2 regions of the Methylobacterium sp. P1-11 genome follow, and region 1 is predicted to be linked to the other one. Evidence: predicted binding sites of a transcription regulator. Region 1 holds the regulator's gene; the other holds the start of a gene.

Region 1 (9,374 bases):
CCGCTGCCGGACAACGTCGTCGATCTGATCCACCAGGAGTGGAAGGACGTGAAGGGCAAGGACGGTAAGTCTGTCTTCAACATGTGAGCGTGGCCGCGAGGAGGTGAGAACCTCCTCCCTCGCTTCCGGGAACGCAGCGCGCTACCACGCCCCCCTTCGCAGAGAATCGCGGATGCCCGCTTTGACAGAATCGATCGCCCTCGGCCGAACGCGTGGTGCAACGGCGCGGAAGGCGCCGAGCCGGAGCCTCGACACCGTTTTCCGGAGCTGCTCCTACGGCGCCGCGCTGCTGGTTCTCCTCGTCCTCGCCGGAATCCTCGGCTCGATCCTCTACGGCGGCTGGCCGGCCTTCCGCGAGTTCGGCTTCGGCTTCCTCACATCCAGTGCCTGGAATGTCGGGACCGAGCAGTACGGCGCCCTGGTGGCGGTGATCGGGACCGTCGCCTCCGCCTTCCTGGCGCTGCTGATCGGCGTCCCCGTCTCCCTCGGGATCGCGGTCTATCTCACCCAGCTCTGCCCGGGCTGGGCGCGCAAGCCGGTCGCCATGACGATCGAGCTGCTCGCCGCCGTGCCGAGCATCATCTACGGCATGTGGGGCCTGTTCGTGTTCGCGCCGCTGTTCGCGCGCTACGTCCAGATGCCGGTCTCGAACCTCGTCGAGGGCATGCCGATCATCGGCACGCTGTTCTATGCCCGGGTTCCCTCGGGCGTCGGCGTGTTCACCGCCGGGATCATCCTGGCGATCATGATCGTGCCGTTCATCGCCTCGATCGCCCGCGACATGCTCGACCAGATTCCCACGGTCCTGCGCGAGAGCGCCTACGGCATCGGCTGCACCACCTGGGAGGTGGTGCGTCACGTGCTGGTGCCGCAGGCCGCGGTGTCGATCATCGGTGCGATCATGCTCGGCCTCGGCCGCGCGCTGGGCGAGACGATGGCGGTGACCTTCGTGATCGGCAACGCCAACCGCCTCTCGGCCTCGATCTTCGACCCGAGTTCGACCATCGCGTCGCGCATCGCCAACGAGTTCAACGAGGCGGACGGCCTCCAGCTCAACGCGCTGATGGCCTTGGGCTGCATCCTGTTCGTGATCACCTTCGTGGTGCTCATCATTGCCCGGTTGCTGACGCGCCGCGTCCAGGCCGCCTGAGGAGCACGCGCGATGGATGCCTCCCCCATGATGACCGCGACCGCTCCGCGCCGCTCCGGCCGGGTTCGTCAGGGCCGCCGCATCGCCGACCGCGCCCTGCGTGTCGCCTGCTCCGGCGCGACGCTGGTGGGCGCCCTGGTCCTCGGCTCGATCCTGGTGATGCTGATCGTCCAGGGCGTGCGCGGCTTCACGCCGACCCTGTTCACCAACCCGACACCGGGCCCCGGCTCCGAGGGCGGGGGCATCGCCAACGCCATCCTGGGCAGCCTCGTCCTGACCGGGATCGGCATCCTGATCGCCACGCCGGTCGGCGTGATGGCCGGGACGTACCTTGCCGAGTACGGGCGCGGCTCGAAGCTGGCGGCGCTGATCCGCTTCCTGAACGATATCCTGCTCTCGGCGCCCTCGATCCTGATCGGCCTCTTCGTCTACACGCTGATGGTGCGGCCGATGGGGACCTATTCGGGCTGGGCCGGCGGCGTGGCGCTCGCGATCATCGCGGTTCCGGTGATCGTGCGCACCACCGAGGACATGCTGCGCCTCGTTCCCGGCACCCTGCGGGAGGCCGGCGCGGCCCTCGGGGCGCCGCCCTCGACGGTGATCATGAGCGTGACGTGGCGGGCGGCCTCGGCCGGCATCGTGACCGGCATCATCCTGGCGCTCGCCCGCATCGCCGGCGAGACGGCGCCGCTGCTGTTCACCGCGCTCAACAACAATTCCTGGTTCTCCGCCAACCTGATGGGCGGCGTCGCGAACCTGCCGGTGATGATCTACCAGTTCGCCCTCTCGCCCTACCCGAACTGGCAGGGCCTCGCCTGGGCGGGCGCGCTCCTGATCACCGCGGCCATCCTGGCGCTGTCGATCATCGCGCGCCTCGTGATCAAGCCGCAGACCTCGCGCTGAGACCCCTTTCGAGGACACGACGATGAACGCCGCCTCCGCGATCCCCACGGTCGAGCTGAACCGCAACCGCGCCGACGAGGGCGGCCCCGTGCGGATCGCCGTGAAGGACCTGAACTTCTACTACGGCAGCTTCCACGGGCTGAAGGACGTCAACCTCAACTTCCACGACCGGCAGGTCACGGCGCTGATCGGACCCTCCGGCTGCGGGAAGTCGACCCTGCTGCGCTGCTTCAACCGGATCTACAGCCTCTACCCGGAGCAGCGGGCGGAGGGCGAGATCCTGCTCGACGGCGAGAACATCCTCAGCCCGTCCATCGACCTGAACGAGCTGCGCTCGCGCATCGGCATGGTGTTCCAGAAGCCGACGCCATTCCCGATGTCGATCTACGACAACGTCGCCTTCGGCCTGCGCCTCTACGAGAAGCTGCCAAAATCCGAGCTGGACGGCCGGATCGAGGAATCCCTGCGCAAGGCCGCCCTGTGGGACGAGGTGAAGGACAAGCTTCGGCAGCAGGGGACCGGCCTGTCCGGCGGTCAGCAGCAGCGCCTGTGCATCGCCCGGACGGTGGCGCAGAAACCGGAGGTGATCCTGTTCGACGAGCCGACCTCGGCCCTCGACCCGATCTCCACCGGACGCATCGAGGAGCTGATCGAGCAACTGCGCGACGAGTTCACCATCGTGATCGTCACCCACAACATGCAGCAGGCGGCACGCATCTCGCAGTTCACCGCCTTCATGTATCTGGGGCAGCTCGTCGAGTTCGGTCCGACCAATCGGATGTTCATGAACCCGACGGAACGCCGCACGCAGGACTACATCACCGGCCGCTTCGGCTAGTCTGTCCGGGAGATCCCGGGACCTGGCGGCCAGCGCGCCGGAAAGCCCCAGCAAGCCACCCCGGCGCGCCGTTCCCGGGACCCCATCGAAGGATCCACCATGCCCGGCCATATCGTCACCTCCTACGACACCGACCTGGAGAACCTCCGTCGCTCGATCTCGGAGATGGGCGGCGTGGCCGAGAAGATGACCGCGGAGGCGACCGACGCCCTCGTGCGCCGGGACGACACGCTCGCCCAGGCGGTGATCCTCGCCGACAAGCGCCTCGACGCGCTGCAGCGGGACATCGAGGAGCGCGCGGTCCTGCTGATCGCCCGGCGCCAGCCCCTCGCGATCGACCTGCGCGAGACCATCTCGGCGATCCGCGTCTCCGGCGATCTCGAGCGGATCGGCGACCTCGCCAAGAACGTCGCCAAGCGCGTGGTGGCGATCTCCGACCAGGCGCCGGCCCAAAAGATCGTGCTCGGCGTGCGCCACATGAGCGACCTCGCCGAGGGCCAGCTCAAGGACGTGCTCGACGCCTATGCGAGCCGCGACGTCCAGGCGGCCCACGACGTCTGGGAGCGCGACGGCGAGATCGACGCCCTGTACAATTCCCTGTTCCGCGAGCTCCTGACCTACATGATGGAGGATCCGCGCAACATCTCGTTCTGCACGCATCTGCTGTTCTGCGCCAAGAACGTCGAGCGCATCGGCGACCACACCACCAACATCGCCGAGACGATCCACTATCTCGCCACCGGCGAAACCCTGGCGGGCGACCGGCCCAAGAACGATGCGTCGAACTATGTGACGGTGGACGGTGTCCAGGCTCCGTGAGCGCCCGGCCCCGGCCCCGGCGCCGCACGGCGCGCGCCTTCCCGCCGGGCGCGGCCGGGGTGACCGTGCGTGTGGGTTGAGGCGCGGCGGCGCCTCCTGCAGCATCCGCCGGACCGCCGGTAGAACGGATCTTCGAACGTGAGCATGCAAGTCCTGATCGTCGAGGACGAGGAGGCGCTGACCACGCTGCTGCGCTACAACCTGGAGGCCGAGGGTTTCCTGGTGGATTCGGCGGCGCGCGGCGACGATGCCGAACTGCTCCTGGCGGAGCGGATCCCGGACCTCGTCCTGCTCGACTGGATGCTACCCGGCCTCTCGGGGATCGAGCTGTGCCGCCGAATCCGGGCGCGCCGCGAGACCGAGCGGCTGCCGGTGATCATGCTCACCGCCCGGGGCGAGGAGGGCGACCGGGTCCGCGGTCTCGGCACCGGCGCCGACGACTACATCGTCAAGCCGTTTTCCGTGCCGGAACTGCTCGCCCGGATCCGCGCGCTGCTGCGTCGGGCCAAGCCCGCCCATGTCTCGGATCGGCTGGCGGCGGGCGACCTGGAACTCGACCGGACCGGCCACCGCGTCCGGCGCGGCGGCGAAGAGCTGCATCTGGGCCCCACAGAGTTCCGGCTCCTGGAATTCCTGATGCTGGCGCCCGGCCGGGTCTTCTCCCGCGAGCAGCTTCTCGACGGGGTCTGGGGGCACGACGTCTACATCGACGAGCGCACCGTCGACGTCCATGTCGGGCGGCTGCGCAAGGCGCTGAACGGCCCGCGCCAAGCCGATCCGATCCGCACGGTTCGCGGCTCGGGCTATGCCTTCGACGAGACCTTCTCGCTGGAAGCCTGAGGCGGGATCGAAGCGTACCGGAACGAGGATCGGTCGGCCGCAGCCTCGGTACGCGCGCGGTGCCGTGCCGCTCGGCCATACGACGTCGGCGGGTGCGGCGCCGCCGGATTGCGTCGCTCCGCTCGCAAGGACGGCGGGCCGGGCGTTTCGACGCGCATGCGGCTTCAGGACCCTCTCGACCTTTCAGCGAGCCAGCGCAGCGCTCCGGCCGGACACGGCTGGCACCGCCTCCAGCGCCGCCAGAACCGTCCCCTCGGTGAGGATCTGCGGGAGAACCTGGGGTTCCCCGGTTCCGGTGTAGAGCAGGTAGAGCGGGACGCCGCTGCGCCCGTGCTTCTCCAGGAGGCGGGTGATCTCGGGATTCTGGTTGGTCCAGTCGCCTTTCATGTAGGTCACGCCGCGCTCGGCCATCGCGGCGCGCACCGCCCTGGTGTTGAGCGAGGTCGCCTCGTTCACCGCGCAGGTGATGCACCACGCGGCCGTCATGTCGATGAAGACGGGGCGATGCGCGTCGACCAGGGCGTCGAGGCGCGCCTGGGTGAACGGCTCGACCCCGTCGGCGGCGGCCTGCGCCGACGACGGCACGGCGCGGTCCCGCGGCAGGGTCACCGCAAGGGCGGCTACGGCGATCAGCGCGAGAGCCGCGGCGGCCTGCGAGACCCGGCCGACCTTGGGCGCGGCGGCGCGGCCATGCTCCCAGGCCCAAGCGGCGAAGCCCACCAGCACCAGGCCGATCAGCGCCGCCAGCAGGCCGCGCGGATCCACCTGCTGCGCCAGCACCCAGATCAGCCACGCCACGGTGGCGTAGACCGGGAAGGCGAGGACCTGCTTCAGGGTCTCCATCCAGGCGCCCGGCCGAGGCAGCGCACGCAGGGCCCGCGGCCAGAGGGTGAGCACCAGGAAGGGTAGGGCGAGGCCGAAGCCAAGGCTCGCGAAGACGGCGAGCGCGACGCCGGCGCTCTGGGTCAGCGCGAAGCCCACAGCCGAGCCCATGAGCGGCGCCGTGCAGGGCGTCGCCACCAGGGTCGCGAGCACGCCCGTGAAGAACGAGCCGCTCAGGCCGGCACGGTGGGTGAGGCCGTCGCCAAGGCCGGCGAGACGGCCGCCGACATGGACTGCACCCGACAGGCTCAGGCCCATCGCGAACAGCAGATAGGCGAGCCCCGCCACCATGGCGGGCGATTGCAGCTGGAACCCCCAGCCGATCGCAGCCCCGCCGCCCTTCAGGGCGATCAACAGCGCGGCAAGACCCAGGAAGCTCACCAGAACGCCCGCCGTATAGGCGAGGCCGTGCATCCGCAGCCGGGCCGGCCCCTCGCCGGCATGCCGCACGAGGCTCAGCACCTTGATGGACAAAACCGGGAAGACGCAGGGCATCAGGTTGAGGATCAGCCCGCCCAGGAAGGCGAAGACCGCGGCGGTCGCGAGGGTCAACGCGTCGAAGTCGGCGGCGACCGGCGGGGCTGCGACCGGACTCGGAGCGCTCGGGGCCGCCGCGGCGGCCGGGAGCACGGGCTCGTCCCCATACGCGAAGGCGAGGCGGCGGCTTCCGGCGGTGCCGACCTCGTCGAGCGTCAGGACGCCCGGGAGTGTGGCGGGAGCCGGATCGGTCGGGCTGCTCCGCCCGACGGTCAGGTGCAGGCCGGTCTCGTCGACGGACATTACCTGTGCGGCGGCGTTGTCGATCGCCGTCTCGGCATAGGGAAAATACGCGGCGTTCCGGATCGTGTCGGCCTTGAGACCGGTCGCGGCGAAATCGAGGCGCAGGGTGTCGCCCTGGCTCGACAGGCGCAGGGGCCAGAGCGCCGGCACGGGCAGCGCGGCACGGGCGCGCGCGAACAGAGCGGCGTTGGCCGGGTCCGGCTCGGCCTTGCCCACCGGCAGGGTGAGAGCGAGATCGGCCGAACCCGGGACGCACTCGGTCTCGCAGACGAGATAGGTCAGCTTCGCCTGGATCTGCACGGGATCGGCCGGGTCGAGGCTCGGCGGCGGCGTCACGGGCACGAGGAGCGTGACCTCGCCCTCGTAACCGTAATTCATGAGCGTCGCGATCGGGATGCGCTCCGGCGCCGGCCACCGGATCGCGCCGGCGTTGAAGCCGGCCGGCAGGGTCCAGGTCACCTCCGGGGGCAGGCCGGAATCGCCCGGATTGCGCCAGTAGACGTGCCAGCCCGGCTTGATCTGCATCCGCACCGCCAGCGTGAAAGGCTGCGCGCCAGAAACCGCCGCAGGCTCCGCCACGAGGCTCGCCCGCACGAGGTCCGGCGGCGTACGGAAGCCTTGCAGGAGACCTTGCGCCGCAGCGGCCGAGAGGCTCGCGGCGAAGGCCAGGATCAGAATGGCGAGACGGCGGATCATACTGTCCCTTCGCGCGCAGGACGGTCGCGGTTTCATGCGCGGCGTGTCCGGTCCGGGGCGGGCATTTTCATGGTCCCGCGTCTTACCACGGGACGCGTCCGGGGTCCTGCGCCGGGGACTTAAGCGTCAAGCGGTGCCGTCGCCCGCTCCAGCCAGTCGCGCGTCCCGGCATCGAGCCCGGACGCCAGGGCCTCGCATACCCGGGCATGATACGCGTCGATCCAGGCGCGCTCCTCCGGTTCGAGCAGGTCCGGCTCGATCAGCCGCCGGTCGTAGGGGGCGAGCGTCAACGTCTCGAAGCCGAGCATCGGGCGCTCGCCGCCCTCGATCGCGCGGGGCTCGACCAAGACAAGGTTCTCGATCCGGATGCCGTAGGCGCCGCGGGCGTAATAGCCGGGCTCGTTCGACAGGATCATGCCGGGCTCCAGCGCCACCGTGCCGGTCTTGGCGATCCGCTGTGGCCCCTCGTGCACAGACAGGAAGGCGCCGACGCCGTGGCCAGTGCCGTGATCGAAGTCGAGGCCCGCCTGCCAGAGCGGTGCCCGTGCGAAGGCGTCGATCTGTGCGCCGGTCGTGCCGACCGGGAACACCGCCCGGGCGATAGCGACATGTCCCTTCAGCACCCGTGTGAAGCGGTCGCGCATTTCAGCGCTCGGCGCACCCACCGCGACCGTGCGGGTAATGTCGGTGGTGCCGTCTGGATATTGCGCACCGGAATCGATCAGGAACAGCTCGCCGGTCTGGACCGCCCGGTCGGTGGTGCGGCTGACCCGGTAATGGACGATCGCCCCGTTCGGCCCGGATCCCGAGATCGTCGGGAACGACACCTCGCGCAGATCGCCGCCCGCGGCCCGGAAATCCTCGAGCGCCTCGACGGCGGCGATCTCGGTGAGGCCACCGCCGAGGGCGGCGCCATCGAGCCAAGCGAGGAAGCGCACGACACTCGCCCCATCACGGATATGGGCGGCGCGCGCGCCCGCGATCTCGGCGGCGTTCTTGACCGCCTTCATGCCGGTGATCGGATCCTTGCCGACATCGGCGGTGCCGCCGGCAGCTTCGATCTTCTCCTTCAGGGCGACTGCACCGGTGGCCGCATCGAGGCGGACGCGCACGCCGGCCAGGGATGCCAGCCCGTCGTCCAGCTCTGCCCGGGGCAGAATCTCGGCGATCGGAGCGAGCACCGCGCGCAGGGCCGGATCGACGTTCGGCGAGACGAGGAACAGTCGCGCCAGCCCCGCGCGCGGCAGGATGGCGTAGCCCAGCGCCAGCGGCGTATGCGCGACATCGGAGCCGCGCAGGTTGAAGGCCCAGGCGAGATTGTGCGGGTCCGAGATCACCAGGGCATCGCAGCCGCCTTCGGCGAGGGCTGCCCGGACCCGGCCGAGCTTGTCGGCGGATGCCTCGCCGCACAGCGTGTCTGGATGGACCACCACGGGTCCAGCGGGCGGCCGCGGGCGGCCGGCCCAGACCGCGTCGACGAGGTTCGGCACCGCCCGCACCGCGCCGCCGGCCCGGGTCACGACCCGCTCCAGGCGCGCCAGACTATCCGGCGTATGCAGCCAGGGATCGTAACCCAGCACCTGATCCCGCCTGAGGTTGGCGGCGATCCAGGCCTCCGGCGTCGACTCGGCCAGCGGCACCACCGCGAGGATTCCGGTATCGACCTGCTCGGGCGCCTGCAGGGTGTAGCGCCCGTCGACGACCAGCGCCGCGGATTCCATCAGGATCACGGCCGTCCCGGCCGAGCCGGTGAAGCCGGTGAGCCAGGCCAGACGCTCGGCATCGGCCGGAACGTATTCGGATTGATGCTCATCGGCCCGCGGCACGACAAAGCCGTCGAGCCCGTTCTCGCGCAGAGCGGCCCGCAGGGCCTCGATCCGCTCCGCGCCCTTCCGGTGGCTCGGGTCCTCGAAGCTCTGGAAGCGCGGCCGCGGCCGGGACGGGCTGGTCTCTGTCATGCGTCGAGCCTAGCGCCCGCCGCTCACGCGTCGCAACACCCCACCCGCACGACGAGGGGCAGGATGCGGTGGTTAAAGATCGTCAACAATCTTATCACGCCGCCGGATTTGGCCTATTCCTCGGACATGCCACGCCGCGTTTACTACCGGATCAGCGACAGACCCGATGGCCGCTTCGACGCCGTCGTGACGATCGAGCCCGACACGGTGATCCGCCGCGACGGATTCGACTCGCTCGCCGAACTTGAGGAATGGATCGACGGTCTGCGCGTGCTGATGGCGGCGCTCGGCGCGCCGGTGGCGCAGGGAGAGCCGGCGGGATCGTCGAATCCGGAGAAACCGGTCGGGCCGAGCCGGCCGGGTCGGCTGCGCACCGCGCGCTGATCAGGCGTCGGTCATCGGCAGGTCCGGAGCCCGCTCGCTGGGCGCGCCGTCATACCCTTCCAGCCACGCCTTGCGGGCTGCCGAATTGGCCGGATAGGGACAGGCATCCTTCGGACGTCCCTGC
Region 2 (9,374 bases), on a different contig from region 1:
CTGACCGTCGCTCGGCCTTGCTCTCCACGAGACCGGTACGCGCCGGTCTTTCGAAGAGGAGGCCCGCATGGTGGGACGCCCTCCAACAGTGATGTCTCAGATGGATCATCTTACCGACCACCGTTCAACCTTCATGCTCGAGAAGGTCGGCGCGATCGTCGCAGCCTACGTCTCGCGCAATGCGATCGAGGTCACGGCGCTGCCCGCACTGATCGACCAAGTGCACTCGGCCATCGCGGTCCTCCGCTGCGCGCCATCGGGTCTCGGCCGAGCCGGGCTGAGCGACGCGCAGGTCGAGGCCTCGATCCAGGAAACGGGCCTGATCAGCTTCATCGATGGCCGGTCCTACCAGACCCTGAAGCGCCATCTCACCGCGCACGGCCTCACCCCCGAGCGCTACCGGGCCAAGTACGGCCTGCCGGCCGATTACCCGATGGTCGCCCCGGGCTACGCCGCGCGGCGCTCGGAGATCGCCAGGGCGATCCAGCTCGGCCACAAGGCGGCCTGAGCGATGAGGCCCGACACCTCCGCGGGCTCGGCCCAGACGCGCAAACCGCCTCCGGGCGCCGCGTGCGCCAACGACGCCCTGAGCCGCATTGCCGGAATCCTCGACGTGCCGGTCGCGAGCTTCTTCCCGGATGCCGACCGGCCCGACGCGGCCATCACCCAGGCGGCCGACCTGGTCACCGCCTTCGTGGCGATCGAAAGTTCGGCGGCGCGCCGAACCTGCCTGGCCTTCGTGCGGGCGATGGCAAATTCCTGAGGCGCCTGGGGGAGCCTCAGGAAGCCGGAGACCGAGTTGCTTTGTCCGGGGGGACGGAGCGCGGTCTCCGGCCCGAACGCGCGGAGCCCGCGTCAGAAGACCTGGCGCAGGAGGAAGAACAACACGGCCGCGAGGGTGATCGCCGCCGGCAGGGTCAGGATCCAGGCGAGCGCCATGTTGCGCACGGTGGCCATCTGCAGGCCCGATCCATTGGCCGCCATCGTGCCGGCGACGCCCGATGACAGGATATGAGTGGTCGAGACCGGCAGGCCGTAGAGTTCGGCCAGCCCGATCGTACCGGCGGCGACGATCTCGGCCGAGGCGCCCTGCGCGTAGGTCAGGTGGGTCTTGCCGATCTTCTCGCCCACGGTGACGACGATGCGCTTCCATCCGACCATGGTGCCGAGACCCAGCGCCAGGGCGACGCAGACCTTCACCCAGCCCGGGATGTAGCGCGTGCCGTCGTTGAGCAGGCTCGTGTAGCGCTTCAGGTCCGCCTTCTCGGCCTCCGAAAAATCGGCTCCGGCGCTCGGCAGCACGCGCACCGCGTCGGCGGCGAGATACATGTCGCTGCGGAGGTTCTGGGTCTGGGCGGCCGGCACCGTGCGGATCGCGCCGTAATTCTTCACGCTGGCGGCGATGTCGTCCGAGAGCGCCGCCAGCGCCGCGTAGACGGGCGGGGCGTTCAGGGCCTTGGTCTTGAGCGCCTCGGTCACCGTCCGGCGCGCAGCGGCGGCGTCCGGCACCGCTGCGCCCGGGGCGCGGGCGGAGAACACCCCGCTCGCCGCCGTCGAGGCCTGCACGAAGGCGGGCGTCGTGTCGTCCGCCATCGTGCGGTTGAGGGCGTAGGCCGTGGGGGCGGCGCCGATCAGGATCAGCATGATGAGGCCCATGCCCTTCTGCCCGTCATTGCCGCCGTGGAAGAACGAGACCAGCGTGCAGGTGAGGATCAGCAGGCCGCGGATCCAGAGGGGCGGCGGCGCCTCGCCCTTAGGCGCCTCGTAGAGGTCCTTGCGGCGCACGGCGAATTTCAGGGCGAGCAGCAGCAGCGCCGCCAGCACGAAGCCGCAGACCGGCGAGAACAGCAGCGCCTTGAAGACGTTGAGCGCCTGGTTCCAGTCGACGCCCGCGGTGCCGTCGCCGCCGTTCATCAGCTGGTTGGCGAGGCCGACGCCGAGCACCGAGCCGATCAGCGCGTGGGACGACGAGTTCGGCAACCCGAAGGCCCAGGTCCCGAGGTTCCACAGGATCGCCGCCAACAGGAGCGCGAAGATCATCGCGTAGCCCGCATGCGAGCCGACGTTGAGGATCAGCTCGACCGGCAGCAGAGTCACGATCGCGTAGGCCACGGCGCCCGAGGACAGCATCACGCCGAGGAAGTTGAAGAAGCCCGACCAGATCACCGCGACGAGCGGCGGCAGCGAGTGGGTGTAGATCACCGTCGCGACCGCGTTGGCGGTGTCGTGGAAGCCGTTCACGAATTCGAAGGCGAGGGCGATCAGCAGGGCGAGGCCGAGCAGCGCGAAGGCGCCGTAGGCCAGGGGCGCTTCCCCGACCGCGTTCATGTCCGCGACGAGGCTCACCACCGCGTAGCCGAGACCCGCCACCAGGACGAGGAGGAACGCGACCACCCCGCCCAGATGCATCCCGTGGTCGAGGCGCGGGCCGCCCGCCGGCCCATCTTCGACCGCACCCGACGGCATCACGGCGGAATCGGACATGAACCCTCGCGCGGAATCTTTTGTGGTGGTGAACCGGGATTAAAATGGGCCGGTGACGGTTCGGTGACGTCCGGCTGCAGGACGGTGCCGTGACCGGCCGCGTCGGCGATCGGGTCCGAAAGCGCCGGGCGGCGTCGCCCCTGTCACACGCCTGACGCGGTCCGGCCGCTAGCGGACCGGACCGCTCACCTCATTGATCGAGGGATCCGCATGCTTGACGCCACGGTGCCGGCCCTGTCCCTCGGCGCGCTCCTGGCCCTCGTCCAGATCGGCAGCATCGCCGTGGCTGGCCGGCGCCTCGGCCGGAATTACGGGCCGTCGCGGTTTCCGGAAGGCGCGCCCGTCTCCCTGGTCCGTCCGCTGCGCGGCGTCGAGGCCTACAGCGAGGAGATGCTCGTTCGCAGCTTCCGCCTCGACTACCCGTCCTACGAGCTGATCTTCTGCGTCGCCGACCCCGCCGACCCGATCGTCCCGATGGTGGAGCGCCTGATCGAGGCCCACCCGCACGTGCCCGCCCGCCTGATCCTCGGCGACGAGCGCGTCAGCGCGAACCCGAAGCTCAACAACTGCCTGCGTGGCTGGCGTGCCGCCGCCCACGACTGGGTGGTGCTCGCCGATTCCAACGTGGCCATGCCGCCGGACTACCTCCAGCGGCTCCAGGCGGCGTGGCGGGACGACACCGGCCTCGTCTGCTCCACCCCGGCCGGCGCCCGCCCGGGCAGCTTCATGGCCGAGGTGGAGTGCGCCTTCCTGAACACCCTGCAGGCGCGCTGGCAATACGCCGCCGAGGCCTTCGGGCTGGGCTTCGCGCAGGGCAAGAGCATGCTCTGGCACAAGCCCTTCCTGGAGGCGCAGGGCGGGCTCCAGGCACTGGCGGCCGAGATCGCCGAGGATGCGGCCGCCACCAAGCTCGTCCGCGCCGCCGGCCGGCGCGTCCACCTCGTGGCGAGCCCGTTCGAGCAGCCGCTCGGCCCGCGCGGCTTCCGGGAGGTCTGGGCGCGGCAGCTGCGCTGGGCGCGGCTGCGCCGCGTGACCTTCCCGCTGTTCTTCGCCCCCGAGATCGGCAGCGGCGTCCTGCTGCCGGCGCTCCTCGTCGCCCTCTGGGCCGGCAGCCTCGCGGGCCTTGTCGGCGCTTCCGGCCTCGCCGCCCTGTGCTATGCCGCCGAGCACCGGCTCGCTCTCCGCGCGGGCTGGCACCGTTCGCCCCGCATGCTGGCGGCCTTCCTGGCGCGCGACGTCCTGATCCCGGCGATCTGGCTCGGCGCTTGGATGCGGAGCGCCATCGTGTGGCGGGGCAACGCCATGGACGTGCGCCCGCGGCGGGCCGCCGACGCGCGCTCCTACGCGCCGACGGCCTGACCGCCCGACGATCGGAGGCCCTGACGTGTCGCGCCGCTACGCCCTCTACTGGCTGCCCGCCCCGGGCTCCCGTCTCGAAGCCTTCGGCCGGGCGATCCTCGGCACCGACAACGTGACCGGGACGCAGGTGCCGCATCCGGAGGGGCTCGGCGATCTCGCACCCGTCACGGCGGGCGCGCGGGCCTACGGGTTCCACGCCACCCTCAAGGCGCCGCTGCGCCTCGCCCCGGGCACCGGGGAGGCCGACCTTGTCGCCGCCGCCCGCGACCTCGCGGCCGCGCACCCGCCGGTGGCGGTGGGCCCGCTCCGGGTCGCCGCCCTCGGGCCGTTCCTCGCCTTGGTGCCGGCGGCCCCGCCGCCGGAGCTGGGGCTCCTCGCCGCCGAGTGCGTCGCCGCCCTCGACCCGTTCCGGGCGCCGCTCACCGAGGCCGAGCACGCCAAGCGCCGGCCGGAGCGCCTCGGCCCGCGCGGCCGCGCGCTGCTCGCGCGCTGGGGCTACCCGTACGTGTTCGAGGCCTTCCGCTTCCACATGACCCTGACCGACGCCCTGCCGGAGGCGGAGCGCGACCTCTGGCACCGGCGCCTGTCCGAGGCCTACGCCGCCGCGGGACCGGAGCCCCTGCGGATCGACGCCGTCAGCCTCCTGACCCAGGACGGGTCGAGGCCGTTCCGGCTCCTGGCGCGCCTGCCCTTCGGAGAGGCCCGTGGTTGACCGCCCCCTCGGCCTCGAACCCGCGCTCGATCCGAGCGCCCGGGTCGTCGACAGCCGCCTCGGCCGCTACACCGAGGTCGGCGCCCGCACCCGGCTCACCGAGACCGTGCTCGACGACTATTCCTACATCGGTGAGGACGGCGAGGTGATCTACACCGCGATCGGCAAGTTCTGCTCGATCGCCGCCAGCGCGCGGATCAATCCGGGCAACCACCCGATGGAGCGGGCGTCGCAGGCGCACTTCACCTACCGGGCGCGCGCCTACTGGCCGGAAGAGGCGGACGAGCCGGCCTTCTTCGACCGACGCCGGGCGAGCCCGGTCTCGATCGGCCACGATGTCTGGATCGGCCACGGCGTGGTCGTCCTGCCCGGGCGCACCATCGGCACCGGCGCGGTGGTGGGAGCGGGCGCCATCGTCACCCGCGACGTCGAACCCTACACGATCGTGGTCGGCAATCCCGCCAGGCCGGTCCGGCGCCGCTTTCCCGAGGCGATCGCCGCGCGCCTGACGCGCCTCGCCTGGTGGGACTGGGACCACGAGCGGCTGCGTCGGGCGCTGCCGGATTTCCGCGGCCTGCCCATCGAAGCATTCCTGGAGCAGTACGAAGATTAAGTCGGCTATCGAATAACGGAGATGTTGCGCCGGCAAATATAATCGTCTCGAATACGTCATCCAATTGTCGTGAAACCGGCGTTTACGTGCGGCCATTCCGCGGCGGATGGTTGCATGCTGGTTATCGAGGATCTCACGCGCCAGTACGGCGACCGGCGCGCCGTCGACGGCGTGTCGCTCCGGATCGAACCCGGCAGCTTCGTCGGGGTGATCGGCAGGTCGGGCGCCGGCAAGTCGACCTTGCTGCGCCTCATCAACCGGCTTGCGGATCCGAGTTCGGGGCGCATCCTCCACGAGGGGCGCGAAGTCACGACCCTGCGGGGCCGCCCGCTGCGCGAGTGGCGCACCCGCTGCGCCATGATCTTCCAGCAGTTCAACCTCGTCGGCCGGCTCGACGTCATGACCAACGTGCTGATGGGCCGGCTCAGCCACGTGCCGAGCTACCGCTCTTTGCTCCGGCGATGGTCCGCCGAGGACCGGGCCATGGCCCTCGCCGCCCTGGAGAGCTTCGACATGGGCGAGTTCGCCGGCCAGCGGGCCGACGGCCTGTCGGGCGGGCAGCAGCAGCGCGTCGCCATCGCCCGCGCCCTCGTGCAGGAGCCCGAGATCCTGCTCGCCGACGAGCCGGTCGCCTCGCTCGATCCGCGCAACACCCGCCTCGTGATGGACGCGCTCGCCGACGTGAACCGGCGCTACGGCATTACGGTGCTGTGCAACCTGCACTCCCTCGACCTCGCCCGCGCCTACTGCGACCGCCTCGTCGGCCTCGCGGCGGGGCGGGTCGTGTTCGAGGGCGGCCCCTTCGACCTCACCGAGGACGTGGCGCGCCGGCTCTACGGCCTGGAGGCCGGCGAGGTGCTGGACGATGCCGCGCAGCGCGAGGCGGAGCAGCGGGCCGCGATGCCGGGCCGGCCCGGGCTGGTGTCGGCGCGGCCGGTCCGCGAGGCCGCCCTCGGCGCCTGATCCGGGCCTCGGGCCCCAACAACACCACACGGGAAACGCCCGACCGGCCTGCGGCCGGCCGAACTCCCGCCCTACGCCGACACGAAGGACGACACGATGATCACCCGACGCACCCTCGCTGGCGCCGCCGCGGCCCTCGCCCTCCTCGGCCTGCCGGCCGCCGCCCAGGACTGGAAGGCCCAGTATCCGGAACTGACGCTCGGCGTGATCCCGGCCGAGAACGCCTCGGGCACCGCCGACCGCTGGGCGCCGCTCACCGCCTACCTGACCAAGACGCTGGGCGTGCCGGTGAAGCTGCGGGTCGCGAGCGACTACGCCGCCGTGATCGAGGGCCAGCGGGCCGGCAACATCCAGATCGCGTGGTACGGGCCGGCCTCGTTCGCGCGGGCCGTGATGACCGGCGTTAAGATCGAGCCGATCGTCAACCAGAAGCACGAGACCGGCGCCTCGGGCTACTATTCGGTGGTCTACGTGCTGGCCTCCAGCCCCTACAAGACCGTCGAGGATCTAAAGGGCAAGAACCTCGCGCTGGTCGATCCGAACTCGACCTCCGGAAACCAGGCGCCGCGGTTCTTCCTGAAGCGGGCCGGCTACGACGTCGAGAAGTTCTTCGGCAAGACCTTCTACGCCGGCAGCCACGAGAACGCCGTGCTGGCGCTCACTCAGGGCACGGCCGACGCCGCCGCCAACCTGTGGAATTCCGAGACCGACACGATGGTCACCCGCATGGCCGCCAAGGGCATGCTCAAGAAGCCCGACGGCACGCCGATGCAGCAGTCCGACTTCCGGGTCGTGTTCAAGTCCGACTTCCTGCCGGAGGGGCCCTTCGCCATGCTGACGAGCCTGCCGGACGACCTGAAGGCCAAGATCCGCGACGCCTTCGTGGCCCTGCCGAAGGCCGACAAGGCTGCGTTCGACCGGCTCTCCGACGGCAAGGACCAGGATCTCACGCCGGTGACCCTCAAGGATTACCAGCCGATCATCGACATGCTGCGGTTCAACGACGAGCAGCGCCGGAAGTCCTGATCCGGAGCCGCCCGCCTTGCGCGGTCTGACACCCCTGTCGCCGGAGCGGGAAGCCGCCCTCTCCGGCCTCTACGCGGCGGCGACCGGTGCCGCCCGCCGCCGCACGTTGGCGGGCTTCGCCCTTGTGGCGGCGCTCGCCGTGGTCGCTGGCCTGATCGCCGAGGTGCGGCCGCTGGTCTTCGCCGAGAACATCGGCAAGTTCACCGCCTACATCCAGCAGATCCTGCCGCCGATCAGCCTCGAGCACCCGCTCGAGGACGTCCGCGCCTGGTACTGGGGCTTGCCCAAATGGCTCGGCCTGCTGGGCGAGACCCTGCTCATGGCCTATCTCGGGACGCTGCTCGGGGGGCTGGCGGGCTTCGCCCTCAGCTTCGTGGCCGCCGCCAACCTCGTGCGGTCGCGCCTGCTGCGCATCGGCGCCAAGCGCCTCCTGGAGCTGTGCCGCACCGTCCCCGAGGTGGTGTTCGCGCTGATCTTCGTGATCGCCTTCGGCCTGGGCCCGATGGTGGGCGTCCTCGCCATCGCGATCCACACCACGGGCGCGCTCGGCAAGCTGTTCTCCGAGGTGGTCGAGAACATCGACATGCGACCCGTCGAGGGCCTGTCGGCCTCGGGCGCCACCTGGGTCCAGACGGTGCGCTTCGCGGTGCTGCCGCAGGTGCTGTCGAACTTCGCCTCCTACGCGCTGCTGCGCTTCGAGATCAACGTGCGCGGCGCCGGGGTGATGGGCTTCGTCGGTGCCGGCGGCATCGGGCAGGAATTCCTCGTGGCGATCCGCAACTTCTACTACGCGGACGTGAGCGCGATCCTCGTGCTGATCATCCTGACCGTGTTCTGCATCGACCTCGCCACTGAGCGGGTCCGCCACCGCCTGATCGGCGCGGAGCAGGCCCGATGAGTGCGCGCCCTGAGGCCCTGCGCGCGGCGGCCCGGGCGGACCTCGCCCGCCTGCGCGCGCGCTATCCCGCGCAGTTCCGCACCGACTGGCCGGGACGGGCGCGGCTCTCCGCCCTGATCGCCGTGCTGGTCGGGCTCGCGGCGCTCGGCTACTGCCGCCTCGACTTCTCGGTGGCGCGGAACCTCCACGGGCTCGGGCGGCTCGGAACCTTCGCGGTGCTGATGCTGCCGCCCGCGCCGGAGGGCCAGTTCTGGACGTTCCTGCATGCGCTGGGCGAGACGCTCGGCATCGCCTTCCTGGGCACGCTGACGGCGGCGATCCTCGCCTTCCCGGTGGCATTCCTGGCGGCCCGGAACGTCGTGCCCAACCCCTTCGCGCGGTTCGCCGTCCGCCGCGGCCTCGACGTCATGCGCTCGGTGGACGTGCTGATCTGGGCGCTGATCTGGATCAACGTCGTCGGGCTGGGCCCGTTCGCGGGGGCGCTCGCCATCGCGTGCTCCGATTTCGGGGCGCTCGGCAAGCTGTTTTCCGAGGCGATCGAGACCTGCGACAAGCGCGCCGGCGAGGGCGTCCTCGCCTCGGGCGGCTCGCGCCTGCACCGAATCCGCTTCGGGCTGATCCCCGGGGTGCTGCCGGTGCTGGCAAGCCAGGTCCTGTACTTCTTCGAGTCGAACACCCGCTCGGCAACGATCATCGGCATCGTCGGTGCGGGCGGCATCGGTCAGTACCTCACCGAGCTGATCCGCGTGCTGGAGCTGCAGCAGGTCGCCTTCCTGGTGCTGATGATCCTCGTGACCGTGGCGGCGATCGACTGGGTCTCGACCCGCCTGCGCCGGGCGATCATCGGGCCCGCGGCACGCTGACGGGCGCCTCGGCTCTCCGTCATCACGAGCGGAGCGAAGTGATCCAGGGTCGCGCTGCCCTGGATTGCTTCGCTCCGCTCGCAAGGACGCTGTGCCGGGGCCGGCGAGCGGACACCGCGTCACCCCCCGATCACCAGCTCCACGCGGTCGGCGGCGAACAGGGTGCGGTTCGCCTGGATCGGCACGCCGGCGGGATCGATGTTGACGCTCGACACGACCAGCACGACCCGCCCCGGCGCGATGTCGAGGCGCTGCGCCTCCGCGGCGTCCGCGGGGCGGGCCCGGATGCGTGTCGAGAGCCGCGTGTAGTCGTGGACGCCGCAGGCCGCGAAGGCCCGGGTGATCGAGCCGCGCTCGGCATAGGCCTCCGCGAAGCCCGCGAAGCGCGGCAGCGGCAGCCAAGTCAGTGCCGTCGAGAGCGGGGCGCTGTCCGCCCGGTGGACCGTCAGCAGCTCC

What was found. The regulator PhoB, encoded in region 1, activates phosphate uptake and scavenging genes when phosphate is short. The targets are predictions, from matches to a motif close to TGTCATNNANCTGTCAT.
Region 2: CIW48_RS14375 (inorganic phosphate transporter) is a predicted target of PhoB. The motif match lies at 2,537-2,553, and genes of this name have one in related genera.

The regions. Positions count from the first base shown of each region.
Region 1 covers NZ_NPKS01000009.1:112,926-122,299, reverse strand. The annotation lists gene pstS (phosphate ABC transporter substrate-binding protein PstS) at 1-87, shown strand, start outside; gene pstC (phosphate ABC transporter permease subunit PstC) at 173-1,150, shown strand; gene pstA (phosphate ABC transporter permease PstA) at 1,163-2,053, shown strand; gene pstB (phosphate ABC transporter ATP-binding protein PstB) at 2,076-2,891, shown strand; gene phoU (phosphate signaling complex protein PhoU) at 2,991-3,710, shown strand; gene phoB (phosphate regulon transcriptional regulator PhoB) at 3,855-4,550, shown strand; gene CIW48_RS11600 (protein-disulfide reductase DsbD domain-containing protein) at 4,734-6,908, opposite strand; gene CIW48_RS11595 (aminopeptidase P family protein) at 7,028-8,866, opposite strand; gene CIW48_RS11590 (hypothetical protein) at 8,930-9,250, shown strand; gene CIW48_RS11585 (Rmf/CrpP family protein) at 9,251-9,374, opposite strand, start outside.
Region 2 covers NZ_NPKS01000012.1:159,255-168,628, forward strand. The annotation lists gene CIW48_RS14365 (MucR family transcriptional regulator) at 101-508, shown strand; gene CIW48_RS14370 (hypothetical protein) at 512-763, shown strand; gene CIW48_RS14375 (inorganic phosphate transporter) at 856-2,484, opposite strand; gene CIW48_RS14380 (ceramide glucosyltransferase) at 2,695-3,843, shown strand; gene CIW48_RS14385 (DUF1045 domain-containing protein) at 3,869-4,555, shown strand; gene CIW48_RS14390 (chloramphenicol acetyltransferase) at 4,548-5,168, shown strand; gene phnC (phosphonate ABC transporter ATP-binding protein) at 5,283-6,131, shown strand; gene phnD (phosphonate ABC transporter substrate-binding protein) at 6,228-7,157, shown strand; gene phnE (phosphonate ABC transporter, permease protein PhnE) at 7,174-8,055, shown strand; gene phnE (phosphonate ABC transporter, permease protein PhnE) at 8,052-8,918, shown strand; gene phnF (phosphonate metabolism transcriptional regulator PhnF) at 9,038-9,374, opposite strand, start outside.